2 regions of the Hydrogenoanaerobacterium saccharovorans genome follow, and region 2 is predicted to be linked to the other one. Evidence: riboswitches for the same ligand, from Rfam matches in the RefSeq annotation. Region 2 holds a riboswitch; the other holds the start of a gene.

Region 1 (10,992 bases), on a different contig from region 2:
GTCATCAAGGTGTATTACATCAAGGATGATACTCAGAAACTTTCTTACAGCATAGAGTACTATTATGACGAAGAATTAGAGCCATTTGAAACATCTGAAAATACTGTTCTAAAATCTAATCCTATCGTTGAATTTGTACCCGATGCAGAAAGCTTGAAGAAAGGATTTACAAGAGACCGAATCGAACCCGATTTGCCTTTTGAAATTTCTGAAGAAAAGAACGTTATCAAGGTGTATTACAAAGAAATTCCCGACGGCAGCGTGAGTATTCCTGTAACTCATGAGTACTTTACCAATGGCGATAAAGATGGCGTTCAAAACAGTGCTGAAGTTGCACTTACCATTCCATCGGATGGCTCAGAGTTTAAGGTTGAACTTGCTAAAATGTTTGCCGAAAGAATGCGGAGTTTTAATGGTAGAAGCTATTCATTCTCTAAAATTGAAGTAAGAGGCACCTTAAAAGAAAAGCCAATCAATTCGTTGCTTGATGAATCCAAAACAGAAGCACCCGTAACGGAAGAACCTAAAGCTGAGGAGCCAAAACCGGAAGTTCCAGTAACGGAAGAACCTAAGGTTGAGGAGCCAAAACCGGAAGTTCCAGTAACGGAAGAGCCTAAGGTTGAGGAGCCAAAACCGGAAGTTCCAGTAACGGAAGAACCTAAAGTTGAAGAGCCAAAACCGGAAATTCCAGTAACGGAAGAGCCTAAAGCTGAGGAGCCCAAACCGGAAGTTCCAGTAACGGAAGAGCCTAAGGCTGAGGAGCCCAAACCGGAAGTTCCAGTAACGGAAGAGCCTAAAGTTGAAGAGCCAAAGCCGGAAGTTCCTGTAACGGAAGAGCCTAAAGCCGAAGAACCAAAGAGTGACGAACAGAATGTTTCTCAATCTGTAATTGCTAAGACAGCTTCTCGCTCAAGGGCAGTTGTAGTGATGCAATTGTCAACAATAGATGGAATTGCTGCTCAACTCGAAGCACTTGCCCAACAGGCAGCAGCTGCTGAAAAGCAAGACGCCGCACTAAATGAGGTACCATCTGTTCCGCAAGCAGGAGATAAAATTGAGACTCCTGCTCCGTCAAATGCAGAGTCTAAATCCGTTGAGCCAGCCACTGGTACAGATGCTGTTATCACAGAAGAAGCCTTATCTGATACCGAAACTCAGGTTCAACCCAAAGCAGCAGAAGTTACTATTACAAAACCTAAAACAGTTTTGTATACCGATGATTTTGTTTATGACCCTGATTATGACTACGAGGTAATCATCACTTACAAGCGTACTACCGGCGGCGGTGGCGGAGGCGGTAACAAAGACCGCGGTAACAATAATAACGATGATGATGACAATACCGTTATCATCGAAGATCCGGCTGTACCACTGGCACCATTACCGGACGGATTGGTTACTATAGTGGATCCTAAACTTCCTCTTGGCAACCTACCCAAATTTGGCGGCAGCTCCAGAGTGCTGGCTGTGTTCGGTTGCCTTGCTATCGTTGGTTCACTGGCGCTGAAACTGAAAAAAGACGATGAAGATTCTAACGAAAAATAAGCTGTAATCTCATCAACTGCAAACAAATCTATAAGCAAAGAGCTGTTTCACAAGTTAAATTGTGAGGCAGCTCTTTTTTATGCTTTGCTTTTATATTCTTGTGGTGCAATACTGTTTATGGTAACATTAATTGACAAAACGATTTATAATGTGCTAAAATAATAGAAACTAAATATTGGGGAGCTTGTATAGCAGGCTGAGAGGAAGTAATCGAACTTCGACCCTTAAACCTGATTTGGATAATGCCAACGTAGGGAAGATACTGCTTTATCAGCGGAGAACCTTATATTGGTTCTCCGCTATTTTTTTTGAAAGAGATGGATAAAATGAAAAATCTGAACAAACTTGCTCTGGCAGGGATACTAATTGCAGTGGGTGTTGTATGCTCTCCAATTTCTGTCCCGATAGGTGCTGCAAAATGCTTTCCGGTCCAGCACATAATCAACGTGGTGGCGTCGGTTTTGTTAGGGCCGACTTATGCCGTAACGATGGCATTTATTACTTCATTTATTCGTGTGGTTACAGGTACGGGCACACTTTTGGCTTTCCCGGGCAGCATGGTAGGTGCACTGTGCGGTGGGTTGTTGTATAAGTACAGTAGTAAACTTGTTTTTGCGGTAACTGGCGAAATAATCGGCACAGGAGTATTGGGAGCAATAGCAGCTTACCCTATTGCCGTATGGCTTATGGGGCGCAACGCTGCAATTTTGGGGTTTGTTGTACCGTTTTTAATTAGTACGGCAGTGGGCTCGTCCGCTGCTGTTATCATTATTCAAGCACTTAAAAAAGCTGGAGTACTAAAAATTAAAACAAGAAAAGAAGGCGAACACGTAGGCTCATAAAACCAATTGGCATAGTAATTTATTATTTTTTGGGAGTGTAAAATCATGAAAAAAGGTGAAACCTCAATTCTCAGCAATGGGCTGATTTGGTTTGGAGCAGCAGTTTCTATTGCTGAAATATTAACCGGAACATTGCTGGCACCTTTGGGCTTTGCAAAGGGTATTGCGGCAATATTGCTGGGGCATGCAATAGGTTGTATCCTACTTTATTTTGCAGGGTTGATAGGTGCAAAAAGCAAAAAAAGTGCCATGGAAACTGTAAAAATGTCATTCGGCAGCAAAGGTGCACTGCTTTTTTCGGTGCTCAATGTTCTTCAGCTGGTAGGGTGGACAGCCGTTATGATTATTGGCGGAGCAAGAGCAACCGGGGTGATTGCCAACCCGGTTTTACATACACAAGGTGAAGCACTATGGTGTGTTTTGATTGGTGTGTTGATTATTGTATGGATTTTGATAGGCATCAGTAACCTTGGCAAAATCAATGCAATTACCATGAGTGCTCTTTTTCTCATGACAATTGTTATGAGCATGGTTGTATTTCGCGGCGGCACAACATTTGCCCCATTTGGAGAGATGAGCTTTGGCGCAGCGGTAGAGCTCTCGGTTGCTATGCCGCTTTCTTGGCTGCCATTGATCTCAGACTATACCCAATACGCACAACAGCCTAAAGCTGCTACGGCGGTAAGTGCTGTGGTATACTTTTTTACGAGCTGCTGGATGTACATCATCGGTTTGGGTGCCGCAATCTTTACAGCACAATCGGATGTTGCATTGATAATGATGCAGGCGGGGTTGGGTGTGATTGGTGCACTGATTATTATTTTTTCAACTGTAACCACTACTTTTTTGGATGCTTATTCTGCAGGTATAAGTTTTGGCACTATAACAAAAAAAGTAAGCGAAAAATGGGCCGCTGTGGCAGTTTGCATTATTGGTACACTGTTGGCGATTTTTACGCCGATAGAGCAGTATGAGAACTTCTTATATCTCATCGGGTCTGTATTTGCTCCTATGGTTGCCATCTTAATTGCCGACTATTTTATACTAAAAAAAGACCGCTCAAGCCGACCCGTGGATAGTACAAATCTTATTCTATGGGGTATCGGTTTTGTTGTTTACCGCCTATTCATGTCTATAAACACTGTTTTGGGCAATACATTGCCTGTAATGATAATTACTGCAATATTATGTATTCTAGTAAATGGAGGGAAAAGCTATGTTCAGCACAATTTTAAAAAATGTAAAGATTAAAACGCCTTTGGTGCACTGCATTACAAATTACGTTACCGTTAACGATTGTGCAAATATCTTGTTGGCATGCGGTGGCTCTCCGATTATGGCAGACGATGAAGATGAGGTAGAAGAAATTACCTCCATCTGTAATGCACTCGTCATCAACATCGGTACGCTGAATAAAAGAAGCATTCAGTCTATGATGAAAGCAGGCATAAAGGCAAATGAAATGAACCACCCTGTTATTCTTGACCCTGTTGGTGCCGGGGCATCTGCCTTGCGTACTTCTACCACGTTTCAGCTCATGGATAAAATAAAGTTTTCGGTTATTCGCGGGAATATATCTGAAATTAAAACAGTAGCACAGGGCAGCGGTACAACCAAAGGGGTAGATGCTGACATCAGTGATGCCATTACAGATGCAAATTTAGACGAAGCCATTACTTACGCAAAGCAACTGAGCGCAAAAACAGGTGCTGTAATTGCCATTACGGGCGCGATAGATATAGTGGCAGACAGCAGTAAGGCATATGTTATCCGTAACGGAAATGCAATGATGTCGAAAGTTACCGGTACAGGCTGTATGCTTACTGCCGTGATAGCGGCATTTTGCGCAGCAAACCCCGCGCAGCTTACAGAAGCAGTGGCTGCCGCGGTGAGTGCAATGGGCTTATGCGGAGAATTAGCATACAGTCGGCTGCTGAATAATGGAGGAGGGACGTCCACTTATCGCAGTTATATCATAGATGAGATGAGCAAAATGGACGAAACTATCTTAGAAAGAGGGATGAAAATTGAGAGTCGATAAATCTTCCATGCTGCTTTACGCGGTAACTGACCGCACGTGGTTGGGCAGAAGTACTTTGTCTTCGCAGGTAGAAGAATCAATCAAGGCTGGTGTTACTTTTGTGCAGTTGCGCGAAAAGCAACTTGATTTTGATGCATTTGTGGCACAAGCAAAAGAAATCAAATCGGTAACCGATCGGTATCGTATTCCTTTTGTAATCAACGATAATATTGAAGTGGCGCTTGCCTGCAATGCAGATGGAGTGCATGTAGGGCAAGGGGATTTATCTGCCTCTGCTGCGCGCAAAAAATTGGGTGAGCAGAAAATCTTGGGTGTTTCTGTTCAAACAGTGCAGCAAGCGATAGCAGCAGAACAAAGCGGAGCGGATTATCTGGGGGTGGGTGCTGTATTTTCTACTTCCACCAAGATGGATGCAGATGCAGTATCTTTTGAAACATTAAAAAAGATTTGTTCGGCGGTTTCTATCCCTGTGGTTGCCATAGGCGGGATAAACAAAGACAACATTTTGCAGCTCTCCGGCAGCGGAATTGACGGAATAGCCGTTGTTTCGGCAATTTTTGCACAGCCTGACATTACTGTTGCAACAGCTGAATTGCATCAACTGGCACAGAAGATGGTAAATATATAATTAACCTTGTAAGTATAAGAACCGGAGACGCAAAGTTCAGTGTCTCCGGTTCAATTTATGTTGACGGTATCTACAAAATGTAATTCTCAGGAAATAATATATTCCTCAGGAAATTAATTTAGCGATATATTGCTAAGCCAACTTAAAAAATAGATTTACTGCTTAATCAACTGCTACTACTATAAAAAGCCCGATGTGAGATATTTCATCTCGGTTACAAAGGTATAACGCCTAAAGACCAAGCGATTATAAAGCCCCTTCAAACAATACTGCAAACAGTAAAATGATGTTAATGGCAGTTTAAAGTTGACCTAAGTTTGAAAACAATAGTATAATAGGGTAAAGGATGTAGAAAAAGAAGGAGATTTGTCATGCCCCCTTTACACTTATTGATAAAGCCTGCGTCAGGGAATTGTAATATGCGGTGCAACTATTGTTTTTATGCAGATATTACAGAAAACAGAGAAGTTGCGTCTTACGGAATAATGAACCTCTCTACATTAGAGAACATAGTAAAAAAGACTTTGTCGGCTGCTTCAATGGAATGCACTTTTGCCTTTCAGGGTGGCGAACCGACGCTTGCAGGTCTTGATTTTTATAAGAAGTTGATTGAATTCGAACAAAAATACAATACCAAGAATCTTACCATACATCATGCCATACAAACCAATGGCTATGTTATTGACCGTGAATGGGCACAATTTTTGGCGGAACATCGTTTTTTGGTTGGGCTTTCTTTGGATGGAATTAAGGATACTCATGATTTGTACCGTATGGATAATGCCCAGAAGGGCACTTTTTCCAAAACAATGCATGCGGCTCAGTTGTTCGACACCTATGGGGTGGAATACAATATCCTTACGGTAGTAGCCAAACAGCTTGCAAAAAATATTAGAAAAGTATATGCTTTTTATAAAAGAAATCATTTTATATATCAGCAGTATATCCCTTGTCTTGACCCCATTGGCGAACAGCGGGGGGGGCATGATTACTCGCTTACTCCGAAGTTATACGGTGAATTTTTGATGAATTTGTTTGACCTGTGGTATAGGGATATGATGCAGGGTGAAAAGGTTTCTATCAGATATTTTGATAACCTTATATCTATGTTGTGGGGTTACCCCCCCGAAAGCTGCAGTATGTGGGGGCAGTGCAGCAGGCAAAATGTTGTAGAATCAGACGGAGAGGTTTACCCATGCGATTTTTATGTGCTGGATGAATATAAGTTGGGGAACCTCAACAACAGCGATTTTGCGCAGATCAATGATTGCAGAGAGGGGATTGGATTTATTAATCAATCCCTTTCCATAGCAACTGAATGCAGCGAATGTCAATGGTATCCGCTTTGCCGCGGAGGATGCCGAAGAGACCGCGACTACATTGAAAACGGCGCATTGGCTCTCAACTTTTTTTGCGAATCTTATAAGATGTTTTTTAATTACGCGTACGACCGATTGAAAGAAATCGCACTAAAATACAGCAAATAAAACAAATATCATTGTCCCCAAGCATTTACAGTACATTTGCTCTATATGTTGTTTTTAAACATAAAACACAACCAAAACTTGTTTATTGCATAACGCAAAAATAATAGATTACAATAATAGCAAGTACTATGCGGCAAATGTAATTTATGCTATACTAAAATAAAAAGGGGCATTGGTATGAAACGCTTGATTGGCTATGCAGAAGAGTATTTAAAAATAGCAAACTGGAAAGATATTGCACTTTTAAAAATTTGCCTTTATGCAGCAGGCATTATGATGGGGATGGCATTGCCTAAAAAGTTCCATAAACCTGCCGCATTTATTACAACAACAGTTTTTACCGCCACCTATATTCCTTTGGTTTTGAAGTTTTTAAACGTTGTAGGCTCTCACGATTTAAAAAATTGAATGATTCACCAAGGTTTCCCATCCTCGCTTTTTTGTGCACAAAAGGCGAGGACTGTTTTTTGTTAAAATGGTAGCATAAATACAAGGAGATGATGGCATGGAATGGCTAGACCAATTGAACGACGCGCTTGATTACATGGAGCAAAATCTACAAGGTGAAATTGACTATCATCAGGCGGCAAAGCTTGCGTGCTGCTCGGTATTTCACTTTCAGCGTATGTTCTCGTACATTGCAGGGGTGCCGTTATCGGAGTATATTCGGCGCAGACGTATGACGGCAGCGGCATTCGATTTGCAAAACGGTGAAAGAGTACTGGATGTAGCACTCAAATACGGCTACAATTCACCAACCTCATTTAACCGTGCATTTCAAAGCATCCATGGGATATCGCCGTCAACTGCGCAAAAACAGGGCGTTGGTCTCAAAGCGTTTCCGCGCATCAGCTTCAAAATTACCATTAAAGGAGAAGCAGAAATGGATTACCGCATCGAAAAAAAAGAGGCATTTCGGGTAGTTGGCGTAAAAACGCCGATGGAAAAGGATGTAGAAAAAAATTTCACGACTATCCCCCAATTTTGGCAACAGGTTAGCGAGCAGGGGAAAATTCCGCAGCTTTGCGAGCTGATGAACAGCCAGCCTATGGGGATAATGGGGCTTAGCGCTTGTATGGATGCAGACGAAAACTGGGAATATTATATTGCCGTATCCAGCAATAAAAAAGCTGTAGAGGGTTTGTCTGAGTACACAATTCCTGCAAAAACATGGGCAATCTTTTCGGGGGAAGGGGCAATGCCGCTTGCGATACAGGAACTTGAAAAACGTATTATTACAGAATGGCTGCCTACCTCCGGGTATGAGTATGCAGATGCGCCCGACATTGAATTGTACCTAAATGCAGACCCCGCCAATGCAAAATTTGAGGTGTGGGTGCCCGTTCAAAAGAAAGCTAAAAATTAGCCCAAAAGTACTGTATTCTATTTTTAATTGAATTGTTTTTTATGGTATAATTAAAATGCACCTTCTGTGAGTAATTTTACTGCTCAGAAGGTGCATTTGTATTTTAGATTATTCTGTTGTTTTTTAAGCCTTGTTTTGTACAATACGGTAATAGGTGCGTGCGGTGAGCTGATATACGATTAAATAGAATATTGCAAATATCAAAACTGCACCTAAGGTACACAGCAGAAACAACGTGGTGTTGTACATATTAAATGCCATCAACATTTTGCACAGTACGCGGAACGCAACTGAGATATGAACCACAGCCATACCAAGCGGCAAAAAGAATACCATAAGCACCTGCTTTTGAATGGTACTGCGAACCTCTTTATCGCTCATACCTACTTTTTGCATAATCTGAAAACGGTCGTGGTCATCATAGCCCTCGGTAATCTGTTTGTAGTAGATAATGAGTACGGCTGCAATGAGAAACAATGTTACAAAAAAGATGCCGACAAAAAGCATACTGCCGTAAACTTGGTAAAAACCGCTGCGAGCGGAATCAATGTTATCTACCATGCCGAGATGAGGTACCGTTTCGTTGTAAGCATCTCGCATTGATTCATAAAATTCGGGCAGTTTTTCTGAATCCCCTTTTACATCATATTTGTAATTGTACCAGAGCTTATACCCATCTTTGTTGCTGTTCGTTAGCTCTAAGTTGTTGCTCAAATGTTGTAAATCTTTAAAAGTTGGCACAACAATATACACTCCGTTACCTACACCGATGGTGCTTATATACTTGGGGGGTGCAATTGTACCAGCAACTTTATAACTGCTGTTGACTATTTGAATTGTATTACCATTTAAAGGTGTGCCGCTGATATTAACCAAAACCTCGCCGTCTTTTAGAGATAAATCCGCTCCTGTAATGCGGTTATAATCCTGTAAATTCAAAGCATACATTTCATAAGTGTCTGCGTTGTATATCTTATTTATTTGAAAAGTATCGTCATTTCTTTTTGCAGCAAAAGAGAGCCCGGTATAGCCAACGGCATTTTTTACTTCAAAACCATATCTTTGAGCATGATTTTCTGCGGCTGCTTCCATAAGCTCTTCGCTTTGTTCGCTGGCAATGCTGTTTACTTGTACTTGGCGGTAAAACTTGCCCTGCAAAATATCTTCCTCACCAATAAACAAACAAACGGTGGATGACAACGTAACCAAAACACACGTAGACAAGATGCATATGTTTGCAAGTCCGGTGGCATTTTGCTTCATGCGGTAAATCATACCCGAAACCGAAATAAAGTTTTTGGGCTTATAGTAAAATGTTTTATTTTTGCGCAAGAATTTGAGTACAACAATGCTGCCTGCAATAAACAAACAATATGTGCCAATCATAACCAGCACAACTGCAAATAAAAATGCTCCGATTGCGTCTGAGGCTGTGCGCACCATCAACGAAAGTGTGTAACCGCCGCCTAAAGTGATTGCACCTATTAACGCAATCAGCCAGCGAGATTTGGGCTCGCGTTCGCCCTCTTTGGTACTGTGCAGCAAAGATATGGGGTTTGAGCGTATAATGCCAATGATATCGAATAGCAGTACAACTGCAAAACCCAAACCAAACAGGATAAAGGTAGAAAATATGGACTGTAGAGGAATTTGAAAGGTAAGTGCTGACGGTAAACCAACAATTTTTAGCAACAGAAGGAATAAAAGTTGGCTGAACAGTGCACCGCTTGCAATACCGCAAAAAATGCTGATTGCTCCGGCAATGGCAACCTCCCAAAGCATTACAATGGAGATATGCCGTTTTTCCATACCTAAAATGCTGTACAAACCAAACTCTTTTTTGCGGCGTTTCATAATAAAACTATTGATGTAAAAAAGAATAATCAGCGATAAAAATCCGCATATCCATGTGCTAAACATTAAAATGATGCCCATGGTTCCTCCACCCTTAATATTGCTGTGCGACACCATATAGGTAACCGAACTGAGGATGTAGAACAGCGAGACAATCAGCGACCCTGCCAGTAAATACGGCACGTAAATGCTTTTATTCTTTTTGATATTGGTAACTGCTAAACGAGGGTAAAAAGCCTTATTCACGTGCTTTCCCTCCTGTAGCCAGAACAGTAAGCGTATCCGATATTTTTTGGTACATTTCCTCGTTGCTCAGCTTGCCTTTATAAAGCTGATGGAACACGGTGCCGTCTTTGATAAACAATACGCGCCCTGCATGGCTTGCCGCACGTGTACTGTGGGTTACCATTAAAATTGTTTGCCCCTCGTTGTTAATTCCCTGAAAAACACGCAGCAATCCGTCCGTCGCTTTCGAATCCAAAGCGCCCGTTGGTTCATCTGCTAGTACCAGCTTTGGCGAGGTAATCAGTGCACGGGCAACAGCCGCACGCTGTTTTTGCCCGCCCGAAACTTCATAAGGGTATTTCTCCAATAAATCGGCTATGCCAAGCTTTTCGGCAATTGGTTTTAAACGTTTTTCCATTTCATCATAAGGCTTGTGTGACAATACAAGAGGAAGAAAGATGTTATCTTTCAACGAAAAGGTATCTAACAGGTTGAAATCTTGAAACACAAATCCCAAATTATCACGACGGAATTTAGACATTTGCCCGTCAGGAATATTTGCTGTGCTTTTGCCGTTTAACAAAACCTCGCCGCCGGTGGGCTTGTCCAAAGATGCCAAAATATTCAGCAGGGTGGTTTTACCCGACCCCGATTCACCCATAATTGCTACATACTCACCTTGTTCTACCGTAAAATTAACGTCGGTTAAAGCTTGTACCTGGTTACCTCCAAAACGGGTTGTATATATTTTTTTCAAATGCTTTACCTCTAAAAGTGACATCGCGTAAATCCTCCTAGATAATTTAGTTTATAGATATAGTATAAGAAAAAAAGAAATGTACAGCCATCGAAAGGACTTACATTTCTTTTCTCAAACCTTACATTTGTGTAAGGTGCTGTGTTTTACTCGATGTCGAACTTCTCTCGTGAGAGTAAAAGCTTTACGGTTGTACCCTTGCCCACCATAGAGGTAACTGTAATAGAATGCCCTAAAATCAGCAGCG
Region 2 (10,992 bases):
TATCAATTAAATTAGTTAGGGGAGGAACCTGATTTTGAAAAGATTAATGTTGGGCAACGAAGCCGTTGCCCGTGGGTTATATGAGGCTGGGTGCGGTGTAGTATCAAGCTATCCGGGTACGCCCAGCACAGAAATTACAGAGCATGTCAGCGAGTATCAAGAAGTTTATTCTGAGTGGGCGCCAAACGAGAAGGTAGCTGCGGAGGTTGCACTCGGTGCATCCATTGCAGGTGCTCGCTCATTTTGTGCTATGAAGCATGTAGGCTTAAATGTTGCGGCAGACCCTATGTTTACCGCATCTTATACGGGTATAAACGGCGGTTTTATCATCGCGGTAGCAGATGACCAGGGGATGCATTCCTCACAAAACGAACAAGATTCCAGACATTACGCCATCGCTGCAAAACTGCCTATGGTAGAGCCAGCAGATTCTGCAGAGTGTAAAAACTATGTAAAAGCCGCTTTTGAGATTTCAGAGCAGTTTGATACACCTGTTCTGTTGCGCCTGTGTACCCGCGTATCGCATTCGCAAAGTATCGTAGAAGAAAACGACCGCGTTGAAGTTCCTCTTAAAGAATATATCAAAAATCCTCAAAAATATGTAATGATGCCGGGGAATGCAAAGGGCAGACATGTTGTAGTGGAGCAGCGCTGTAAAGAACTTATACAATTTGCCGAGAATACTTCTTTAAACACCGTTGAATATGCCGCAAATAATGAAATCGGTGTTATTGCGGCGGGCATTACTTATCAGTATGCAAAAGAAGCTTTGGGGGATAGTGTCAGTTACCTTAAAATTGGGCTTATCAATCCTCTTCCGCTTAAAAAAATTAAAGAGTTTGCCTCCAAAGTTAAAAAAGTATATGTAATAGAAGAACTGGACGATATTATTGAAACCCACTGCAAAAAGAATGGGATTGATGTTATTGGAAAAGAACTTTTCAGTAATATCGGTGAGTATTCGCAAAAACTGATTGCAGAAAAAATTCTGGGTAAGCAAACAGAGTTTGCAGAGTACAACGAAAATATACCCGTGCGCCCGCCAGTTATGTGCCCCGGCTGCCCGCACAGGGGGATGTTCTACACTTTAAACAAGATGAAACTTACGGTAAGCGGAGACATCGGTTGCTACACATTGGGTGCTGCGCCGCCGTTGGGTGCAATGGATACCTGTATTTGTATGGGTGCTTCCATCTCTGCACTGCACGGCTTTAATAAAGCACGCGGGGCAGAAGACCGCACCGTTGCTGTAATTGGTGATTCCACATTTATGCATTCGGGAATTACAGGTTTAATTAACATTACATACAATAAGGGTTATTCCACAGTAATTGTTGCTGATAATTCAATTACAGGGATGACTGGACATCAGCAGAACCCAACTACAGGCAAAACCTTACGGGGTGATATTGTTGAGCAGATAAGCATTGAAAAAGTATGCGATGCTGCCGGTGTAAAGCGTGTACGTGTGGTTGACCCAAACAACGTGGAAGAGCTGGAAGCAATTTTAAAAGAAGAGCTTGCCGTAAAAGAGCCGTCTGTACTCATTGCAAGACGTCCATGTGCTTTGCTTAAATACGTTAAACATAATCCTCCGTTTAAAATTATTGCAGAGAAATGCAAATCGTGCAAAGCATGCTTTAAGATAGGATGCCCTGCAATCAGTATGGCAAATGGCAAGGCAAGCATAGACAGCACCTTGTGTGTTGGCTGTAACCTATGTAAACCTTTGTGCGCGTTTGGTGCAATAGCAGAACAGGGGGAGGAACTATAGAATGAACAATGTAACAAGCATTATGATTGTGGGTGTAGGCGGTCAAGGAACATTGCTTGCCAGCCGTATTTTAGGCAATATGTTAGTTGGGCAGGGTTATGATGTAAAAGTTTCTGAGGTTCACGGTATGTCCCAGCGCGGCGGCTCGGTTGTAACCTATGTAAAGTACGGTAAAAAAGTATATTCGCCTATTATTGAAAAGGGCGAAGCCGATATCATTATCTCGTTTGAATTATGCGAAGCAGCTCGTTGGGTAAGCTACTTAAAAAAGGGCGGCAAGCTCATTGTGAATACGCAAAAAATTGCACCCATGCCAGTTATTACAGGTGCAGCAAAGTATCCCGAAAATGTAGTACATAACCTCAAGGCAACGGGGTGTCATGTTATCGCGTTGGATGCCTTGTCGCTTGCTGAGCAAGCGGGAACTGCTAAAGCAACCAACGTTGTACTTATGGGTGCTATTTCTACAAAAATGAGTTTTGATGAAACTATTTGGGAACAAACAATTGCCGAGCTAGTTCCCGCTAAGTTTCTTGATATCAATTTAAAAGCTTATCGTCTTGGCAGAATGCTTAAAGTGGAGGAATAAATAAATGCCTGAAAAATATTGGAACAGTATGGAAACTGCACCCTTGCACGAAATTCGCGCTCTTCAGTCTCTAAGGCTGTCTCAAACAGTACGCCATGCGTACAATAATATCTCTTTTTATAAAAAAAAGTTTGATGAGATGGGGCTTACCCCCGATGATATTCAATCGATTGATGATTTGCATAAACTGCCGTTTACATATAAGCAGGATTTACGCGATAATTACCCCTACGGGCTTTTTGCCGTGCCTCAAGACCAGATTGTAAGAATTCATGCTTCCAGCGGAACAACAGGCAAACAAACTGTAGTAGGCTATACAGCAAACGACCTTGTAACTTGGAGTGATTGCTGTGCCAGAGCACTTACTGCTGCAGGCGGTGATTCCAGTGACTATGTACATGTTTCTTACGGTTATGGCTTGTTTACCGGGGGCATGGGCTTGCATTATGGTGCCGAACGCATAAAAGCAACCGTAATCCCCGCATCGGTGGGTAATACTCAGCGCCAAATTCAAGTGATTCGTGATTTTGGTTCGAGCCTAATTTGCTGTACTCCATCTTACGCGATTGTACTTGGCGAAACGATGCGTGATATGGGTATTTCTACCTCAGAACTGAAGCTAAAAGCAGGTATTTTCGGTGCAGAACCTTGGACCGAAGAAATGCGTCATAAAATTGAATCTCTTCTCAACATCAAAGCTTACGATATTTACGGTTTGTCTGAGGTAATGGGTCCCGGTGTATCGTTTGAATGCTCCGAGCAAACAGGCATGCATGTGAACGAAGACCATTTTATCCCCGAAATCATTAACCCCGAAACTGGGGAGGTTCTGCCGGATGGGGAACAGGGCGAGCTGGTATTTACCGCTATTACAAAAGAGGCACTGCCCTTGCTGCGTTACCGTACCCGCGATATTGCCTCGCTAAGCCGCAAAAAGTGCTCTTGCGGAAGAACACTCATTAAAATGACCAAACCGGCGGGTAGAACCGACGATATGCTTATCATCCGCGGTGTTAACGTGTTCCCATCTCAAATCGAAAGTGTCTTGTTAAACCTTGGTATGGCACCGCATTATCAGTTGATTATCGACCGTGTTAACAACTTGGATGTGATGGAAGTTTTGGTTGAGATGAACCAGGATATGGAATTTGATGCTGTTCGTTTGGTTGAAAAAACCGAGGCGAGAATAAAAGCAGCGATAGATTCTACTTTGGGCATTTCTGCAAAAGTACATTTGGTTTCGCCAAAAACAATTGAGCGCAGCGAAGGTAAATCAAAGCGTGTTGTTGATAAACGCAAACTGCATGATTAAGGGTTAGCCGTTCTTTATTTTACCAATTTTTGTGCAATTGAATTTTAATTGATGCATAAATATGATATAATAACCGCAGTGTATGAAAAATAATTGAATTTTAATGGAAAACAGATGCCTACCGCCAAAACCACACATCGCCGATGATGCTTATAAAAGCTTTACTTCACCTAAGGAGGGTACAAGTATGACAATAAAACAATTATCCATTTTTGTTGAGAACAAATCGGGCAGGCTTTCGGAAATTACCGAAATTCTTCACAAAAATAATATTGATATCCGTGCCTTGTCCATTGCGGATACCACTAATTTTGGCATTCTGCGCATAATTGTCGATAATCCCGATAAGGCACAGGATGTATTAAAAGATGCGGGATTTACGGTTTCACTCACCAATGTTATTGCAATTGGTGTTGACGACCAGCCGGGCGGATTGTCAAAAATCATGAAATATCTTTCTGATAAGGATATTGGTGTAGAATATATGTATGCCTTTGTCAGTAAAGAAGATAATTCAGCCTATGTAATTATTCGCGTTGAAGATAATGCAAAGGCATTAGAGGTGCTGCAAAACAATCATGTTCCGATACTTACAGCAGCCAAAATTTATGAGATGTAGCTTAAAAAGGTCCAATTCACACAAAATATCCATATAAGGAGCCGATGATGCACACAAACACAATGAAAAAAATGCTGCCGTATCTGCTGCTTGCGGCTTTGCTTTTCTATGGGGTACCATCTTTGGCGGTAAACATAAAAGAAGGGGCAAAGTCTCTTATGGTGCTTGGTTTGCTGGCTGTAAACACAATTTATTGTTTTATTAGTGGCTTGCTGTTTACATTACGCAATGGCTTTCGCTGGTATTATCCTATACTGTTAGGTATTCTTTTTGTTCCTGCTGTTACTGCCTTTTATAACAGCAGTGCCACTATATACGTGTTTGCATATATGCTGCTTGCGGCTGCAGGCAGCGGGCTTGCGGTGCTGTTTAACAAGACTACACCAAACAAATGAGTAATTAAAAAAGCTTCTCCGTTTTTAGCGGAGAAGCTTTTTGCATTATTTATTCAGGTTCGATTAGTTCTTCTTTTGCCATGTTTGCTTCTATATAAAGTTTCGAAGCTTGTTCAATGGCAGGTAAGGCTTTTTGTAAGCTATCTGCACATCGCGTAATTTTTAGAATCATTCGTTGTTCTAGCACACGTGACACCAAAACAGTAACAATAGTTACCAAAGTAGATATCATTCCTGCCAGCATAATCCATTTTGTAAGCCCTTTTTTGTCTTTCATTCTGTAATGCTTCATAACAATTCGCCTCCCATATTCTGCTATCAGTATATCGCGGATATTACGTAAACGCAATCGGTTAGACGAATATTTTATGAAATCATTTCATATCTATTTGTATAGCAAACTGCAAAGGAATGATAACAATGAGGACAATCTATAAATCATCATCAACGCGTAGGCTGCTTTTGCGCTATTTTCATGCCTATCGTCAGGTCTTTTTTTATGCGACGCTTTTTTTAGCCGGTGTGTTGGCGGGTGCGTTGTTTCTTAAAAGTGTAAGCCCTGAGACAATTAAAAACCTATCTGTAATCGTGGGGCAGTTTGCAAAAAGGCGAGGCGAGCAAGATTTGCTCTCTACCTTTACATCGTCTTTTACCTCAACCGCATTGATGCTGGCAATTTTATTTGTATGCGGATTTTGTGCTGTAGCGCAGCCGGTGATTGTGCTGATGCCGTTTTTTCGCGGGTTAGGGTTTGGGTATCAAGCCGGGTACCTTTACGCACAGAACGGGTTTATGGGTGTTGGATATGTTGCAATGGTTTTGCTGCCCAATATGCTGCTGTCTACATTGATTCTTATCTACGGCTGTGGTGAGGCGTTTACGATGTCAACATCTTATTACAGAGCCGCAAAGCAGGATGGTGCCGCCAGCAGGCTGATAAACCCCCGTGTGTATTGTATGAAATTTGTAGTTTTGCTGGTTTTGGTTTTAATAGTATCTCTTATCGATACTGCCTGTACGTTTCTTTTTAGCAGGCTGTTTACTTTAATTTGAGGTTTTAAAACTTGACTATGATACAGATATGAGCTATAATCAAGATATTATTTTGCGGGGGAACTACGAGGTAGTTGAGAAGGTAAAACCTGACCCTTTGAACCTGTCGGTTAATACCGGCGTAGGGAAGCAATCAATTATACAAAAGTATGATTTAGTCAGAGTGCTTCTCAATAACGAGAAGCACTCTTTTCTATTTTACACAAAACTTAATATAGGCAATTTTGCAGGGAAACTACAAAGTAGTTGAGAAGGTAAAACCAAACCCTTTGAACCTGTTGGCTAATACCAACGTAGGGAGCATTCGCTTTTTCTGTAGGGTGCTTCTCATTTACAAAGAAGCACCCTTATTTTAATGAATATAAAAAGGAGATATTACTATGAAAAAAGTGTTGAGCATTGCCGGCTCTGATTGCAGCGGAGGTGCAGGAATACAAGCGGATTTAAAAACATTCTCGGCACATGGAGTATTTGGTATGAGTGTGATTGTTTCTGTGGTAGCAGAGAACACAAGCCGTGTCATTGATATACAAGATATTGCGCCGGATATGATTGAAAAACAAATTGATGCGGTGTTTGAGGATATTGAAGTGGATGCAGTCAAAATCGGCATGCTTTCCACACCCCGTTGTATGGAGGCAGTTGCTCGAAAACTTGCGCAATACAAACCGCAGAATGTAGTAATTGACCCTGTTATGTATGCAAAAAACGGCTGTCCGCTTATGAACCCCGATTCAATAGATACTCTGATTGAAGTGGTGCTTCCTTGTGCCGATTTGCTTACACCGAATATCCCCGAGGCTGAAAAAATAGCAAATATCAGTATAAACAGCACCAAAGATATGGAAGAAGCCGCAAAGCTGATTCATCAGATGGGCTGCAGAAATGTTCTTGTCAAAGGCGGTCATGCCGTGGGCGATGCTTTGGATGTTCTTTATGACGGTAAAAAATATTATCATTTTGAAACCAAACGCATCAACACCAAAAACACCCACGGGACAGGCTGTACATTTTCATCTTCAATCGCATCCAATCTGGCACTTGGTATGGATATGCCAAATGCTGTGGAACAGGCGAAAAAATATGTTACAACAGCGATTGAGCATTCGTTAAATATAGGCAAAGGCAATGGTCCTACACATCATTTTTACGATTTATATCAAAACGGTTTAAGAATTAAAGCAAATTAAGTTATTAAAAACCCTCCTGTTGCACAACAGGAGGGTTTCGTATTCTTCTATCTATATCGAAATGCTGTCAAAATTGCTGCCCGAAAGCACTAAAATATCACCTGTATTTATCATAGTAGAGCCTTTGGGTACAACTACTTTATCTCCACGTTTAAGCATGACAACCAATATTTCATCAGGAATATTTGCGTCCATCACACTTTTGCCCGCCCAAGGGCTGTCTCCAGTTATAGTAACCTCCAACAATTGGGTAAGTGACTCATCTTGATAATCGTTAAATGTTTTAAAAACCGATACATCGGACTCAACAAGATCGAGTTTTTTTGAAATAAAAGGGATAAGTGATCCCTGTAACCCAACTGAAAGCAGTGCAACCAAAAAAACAATATGGAAAATATCGTTATTTACCAACGCCCCTGAGTTAACCGCAAAAATAGCAAATACAATAGATGCTGCACCGCGCAGCCCTACCCACGCAACTAGTATTTGCGATTTAAGCGGAACTTTAAACGGTGTAAGAATAACAAAGGTTGCAACCGGGCGTGCGACCAAAAACATAAATATCGAAATCAGCGCCCCGGGTACCAATACGTTGTGCAGCTGAGATGGAAACGATAATAAACCCAGTGTAAAGAACAACAAAATCTGCATCAGCCACGATATACCGTCAAAAAAGTGCACCAAACTGCGTTTATGCAGTATTTTACTGTTGCCTAATATAATACCAATGATATAAACGCACAGATAGCCATTGCCTCCAACCAATTCTGCAAGGGCGTACCCCAATATAACCACTGCAGTTACTAAAATTGGGTATAAACCATCTATTTCCCAATTAATATAGCGCAAAGCATAGGCGGTTATCACGGCGAGAATTGCACCAATCACCAGCCCGAAAATTACTTGCTTGCCAAGCAATAAAATACCGGGTTCCTGTTGTTGCCCCGTCATAATCGAAATTACAAGGATGGTAAGCATGTAAGCAAACGGGTCATTGCTTCCGCTTTCAATTTCTAAAAGTGATGCCAAACCATTTTTAAGGTTAAGATTACGGGAGCGAAGAACCGAAAAAACAGAGGCTGCATCCGTTGATGCAAGCACCGAACCAATCAGTAAACCCTCCAATAATGAGGTTTTTAAAACAAGCTGACAAAATAAGCCGGTCAGCAGTGAGGTAAGCCCTACGCCAAGAGTAGAAAGTAATACAGCTTTTACAGCTACAGGCTTTGCAATTTTCCAGTTCGTGCCGAAACCGCCAAAAAACATGATAAAAATCAATCCGACTGAACAAATCTTGCTGGCTGTCTCAAAATTATCAAAACTTATTCCAACCAATCCATCCGAACCAAACAGCATGCCCAGCAGCAAAAACAAAAGCAACGCAGGTACACCGAAACGGTAAAAAATCCTGCTGGAAGTAACGGCGAGCAGAAGTATAATTGCTCCAATGATCATCAAATTTAGCATAAATGCTCTCCATTCATTTTAATATCCATTTTATTAGTATAACATTTTAGAGCAAAAGGGGCAATTACAGTTCTTTCGGTTTGCCTGCGATTAGTGTATTGTTGCCACCTCCGGTTGTTAGCAGAAAAACAGCGCACATTGCAAGTAAACTGAAAGAACTTGCAGCCGTACCGGATGTCATTGCTACAGGCTGCCCCAATCTTTCAAACACTGTAATTGTTTGCGGAAATATCCTTAATAAAACATCGAATACAAATAATGTTAGCATTCCGTGGAATATACGCGAGATTAAAAAAGGCTTTACATTAATACCGCTGCCATGTACCGCTGCAAGTACTTGACATATTACAGAAAGGCCTGAGAACGAAAGCAACGCCGCTGCCGCATGCAACCCGCTAAAGCTGAACTCAGATAGTGCTTTGCAACCTGTGGTAACCTCCAGTACACCAAATATGCAGGCTTCAAACCATTTACTGTTTAGTGCAGGAAAAATTTCTGTAAAAGCATTTACAAGCGATGTAATTGCCCCTGTGGAAGTCAGCAGAGAAGTAATTGCCGAAAATAATATCACAAAAGAGCATATGGATATCATTCCTGCCGATGCATCATTTACCGACTGCACAAAACAAATACTGTAAGGACGAAAACGGTAGGGCGGGCTGCTGGGCGGTTCCTCCTCTTTTCTTGATAAAAGACCTAGAGCGATTCCAATTATTAGTGATGATGTAAATTGAGCTGCCAACAGTAAAATGCCAAGTTTCATAGAACCGAACATGCCTGCTCCTACTGCACACATCAAAAACGGTGGCCCTGCATTTACGCAAAAGCATAACATTCTGCTTGCTGTTTTTTCGGACAAATGCCGCTGATTTACCATTAGCGTCAATGTGCGTGCTCCAACAGGGTAACCGCCAACCCAACCCATTAAAAGCGGGGATGCTGCCGCAACAGGTAAACGAAAAACATATTTAGTTATCGGCGAAAAAATTTTGTTCAGCATAAATGAAATCCTGCTCGTTGCCATAAATCCCGACAGCACCATAAATGGGAACAAAGAGGGTATCACCACATCGGAGCAAAGCCTTAACCCCTCGCGTACTCCGCTGCCTACAATTTGTGAGCTGCTTAAAAATAATATGGCTGTTAAAATACAAAAGCATGTCAAAATAAATACGCCACAGTGCCTAATATCTGGTTTTTTTATGAAATGTTCCATAACTGCTCACCTCTTACAAAAGCATATGAGTACAAGGACACCGCATATGTATTATGAGAAATAGTTTGCATGACGGAGGAATACAGCATGAGAAAAAACAGGCGCAGAACAGTCCCGCAAGAGCAGCCTGAAGTAAAACCATCAAAACTTGCTCGTGCATTTGACATACCCGAGGGCGTGTTTTCTGATTTTTCGCAGATCTCACTCTCAGGCAATCGTGAGGCGGTTATCGAAGGATGCGGCGGCATACTGGAATACGATTCCACATTGATTAAACTCAGCCTAAATAAAATGATTCTTCAATTTACAGGAAGAAACCTCGAGATAAAATGTATGACGGGCGAAAGTGTAATTGTACAAGGTTTTATCTTGGGTTTGCAATTTCTTGTTTAGCTGCCGTATAGTTGCCGATTACGAAGAATTGCAGCAAAGGAGCCCGTTTATATGTTTATAATAAAGTTTATTCGTTATCTTAAGGGATATGTCATGTTCACGGCAACAGGCGTATTTCTTGAACGCTTTCTCAATATGATTGTACGCAAAGGTGTTAACGTTTGGGATGTACAAAAAAAAGAAACTGTGCTCACTGCTTGTACAGATGTTCGCTCTTACAAGTCTTTGCGTCCTTATGCAAAAAAAACGGGTGTAAGGCTGCGTGTAAAACAACGATATGGTACTCCGTTTAAAGTAAGGCGCTACCACAAGCGGGTGGGCTTGCTTGTTGGTACCCTGTTTTTTTTAATTTTTTTGTGTGCAATGGGGCAGTTTATATGGCGCATAGAAGTTGTTGGCAATGTTGAAGTTTCGTCGGATGAGATATTATCTACTGTAAACGAATTGGGGCTGAAAACAGGAGCATTTAAAGGCAAGCTGAATGCACGCGATATAGAGCGAACAGCATTGCTCAGGTTGCAGCATCTGTCTTGGATAGCAGTTAATATAGACGGCAGCACCGCAACCGTTGAGGTGCGTGAACGGGTAATGCCGCCCGAAATGTTCCCCGACCACGACACCCCTTGTAATATAGTAGCATCACAAACAGGGTTAATTACATATATGGAGGTTTATGAGGGACAGAACATTTTAAAAGTTGGTGATACTGTAAAACAAGGTGATGTAATTGTCAGCGGCATTATTGAAGATAAAAAAGGGCAGGCTACTTATAAACACGCAAGAGCCAAAGTAATAGCACAAACGGAGTACGAAATAACTGTAGAACAGCCACTTGTAAAAGATGAAAAAGTAATGAAGGGTCTGCAAAAACATCGACGTTATCTGCGTATATTCGGTGTTGATTTTCCTTTATTCATCTATCGCCCGTTCAAGGTAGCCTATGATTTAAAACGCGAAGCACAACCGCTTAATTTATTCGGTATC

Evidence for each region. A riboswitch is a leader RNA that binds a small molecule or an ion and turns the genes downstream of it on or off. The one in region 2 is predicted to bind thiamine pyrophosphate.
Region 1: another riboswitch for thiamine pyrophosphate. It lies ahead of thiW (energy coupling factor transporter S component ThiW); the one in region 2 lies ahead of thiD (bifunctional hydroxymethylpyrimidine kinase/phosphomethylpyrimidine kinase).

The regions. Positions count from the first base shown of each region.
Region 1 covers NZ_RKRD01000005.1:537-11,528, forward strand. The annotation lists partial or broken gene EDD70_RS15030 (prolipoprotein diacylglyceryl transferase) at 1-1,545, shown strand, start outside; TPP riboswitch at 1,712-1,819, shown strand; gene thiW (energy coupling factor transporter S component ThiW) at 1,872-2,387, shown strand; gene cytX (putative hydroxymethylpyrimidine transporter CytX) at 2,433-3,638, shown strand; gene thiM (hydroxyethylthiazole kinase) at 3,604-4,428, shown strand; gene thiE (thiamine phosphate synthase) at 4,415-5,056, shown strand; gene EDD70_RS14290 (anaerobic sulfatase maturase) at 5,428-6,543, shown strand; gene EDD70_RS14295 (hypothetical protein) at 6,721-6,951, shown strand; gene EDD70_RS14300 (AraC family transcriptional regulator) at 7,049-7,909, shown strand; gene EDD70_RS14305 (ABC transporter permease) at 8,033-10,009, opposite strand; gene EDD70_RS14310 (ABC transporter ATP-binding protein) at 10,002-10,769, opposite strand; gene EDD70_RS14315 (sensor histidine kinase) at 10,892-10,992, opposite strand, start outside.
Region 2 covers NZ_RKRD01000001.1:1,552,749-1,563,740, reverse strand. The annotation lists gene iorA (indolepyruvate ferredoxin oxidoreductase subunit alpha) at 35-1,774, shown strand; gene EDD70_RS07330 (indolepyruvate oxidoreductase subunit beta) at 1,776-2,363, shown strand; gene EDD70_RS07325 (phenylacetate--CoA ligase family protein) at 2,368-3,675, shown strand; gene EDD70_RS07320 (ACT domain-containing protein) at 3,863-4,294, shown strand; gene EDD70_RS07315 (hypothetical protein) at 4,339-4,689, shown strand; gene EDD70_RS07310 (hypothetical protein) at 4,739-4,981, opposite strand; gene EDD70_RS07305 (stage II sporulation protein M) at 5,110-5,742, shown strand; TPP riboswitch at 5,789-5,888, shown strand; TPP riboswitch at 5,961-6,059, shown strand; gene thiD (bifunctional hydroxymethylpyrimidine kinase/phosphomethylpyrimidine kinase) at 6,123-6,932, shown strand; gene EDD70_RS07295 (potassium/proton antiporter) at 6,984-8,399, opposite strand; gene EDD70_RS07290 (hypothetical protein) at 8,464-9,615, opposite strand; gene EDD70_RS07285 (YabP/YqfC family sporulation protein) at 9,703-10,008, shown strand; gene yqfD (sporulation protein YqfD) at 10,060-10,992, shown strand, end outside.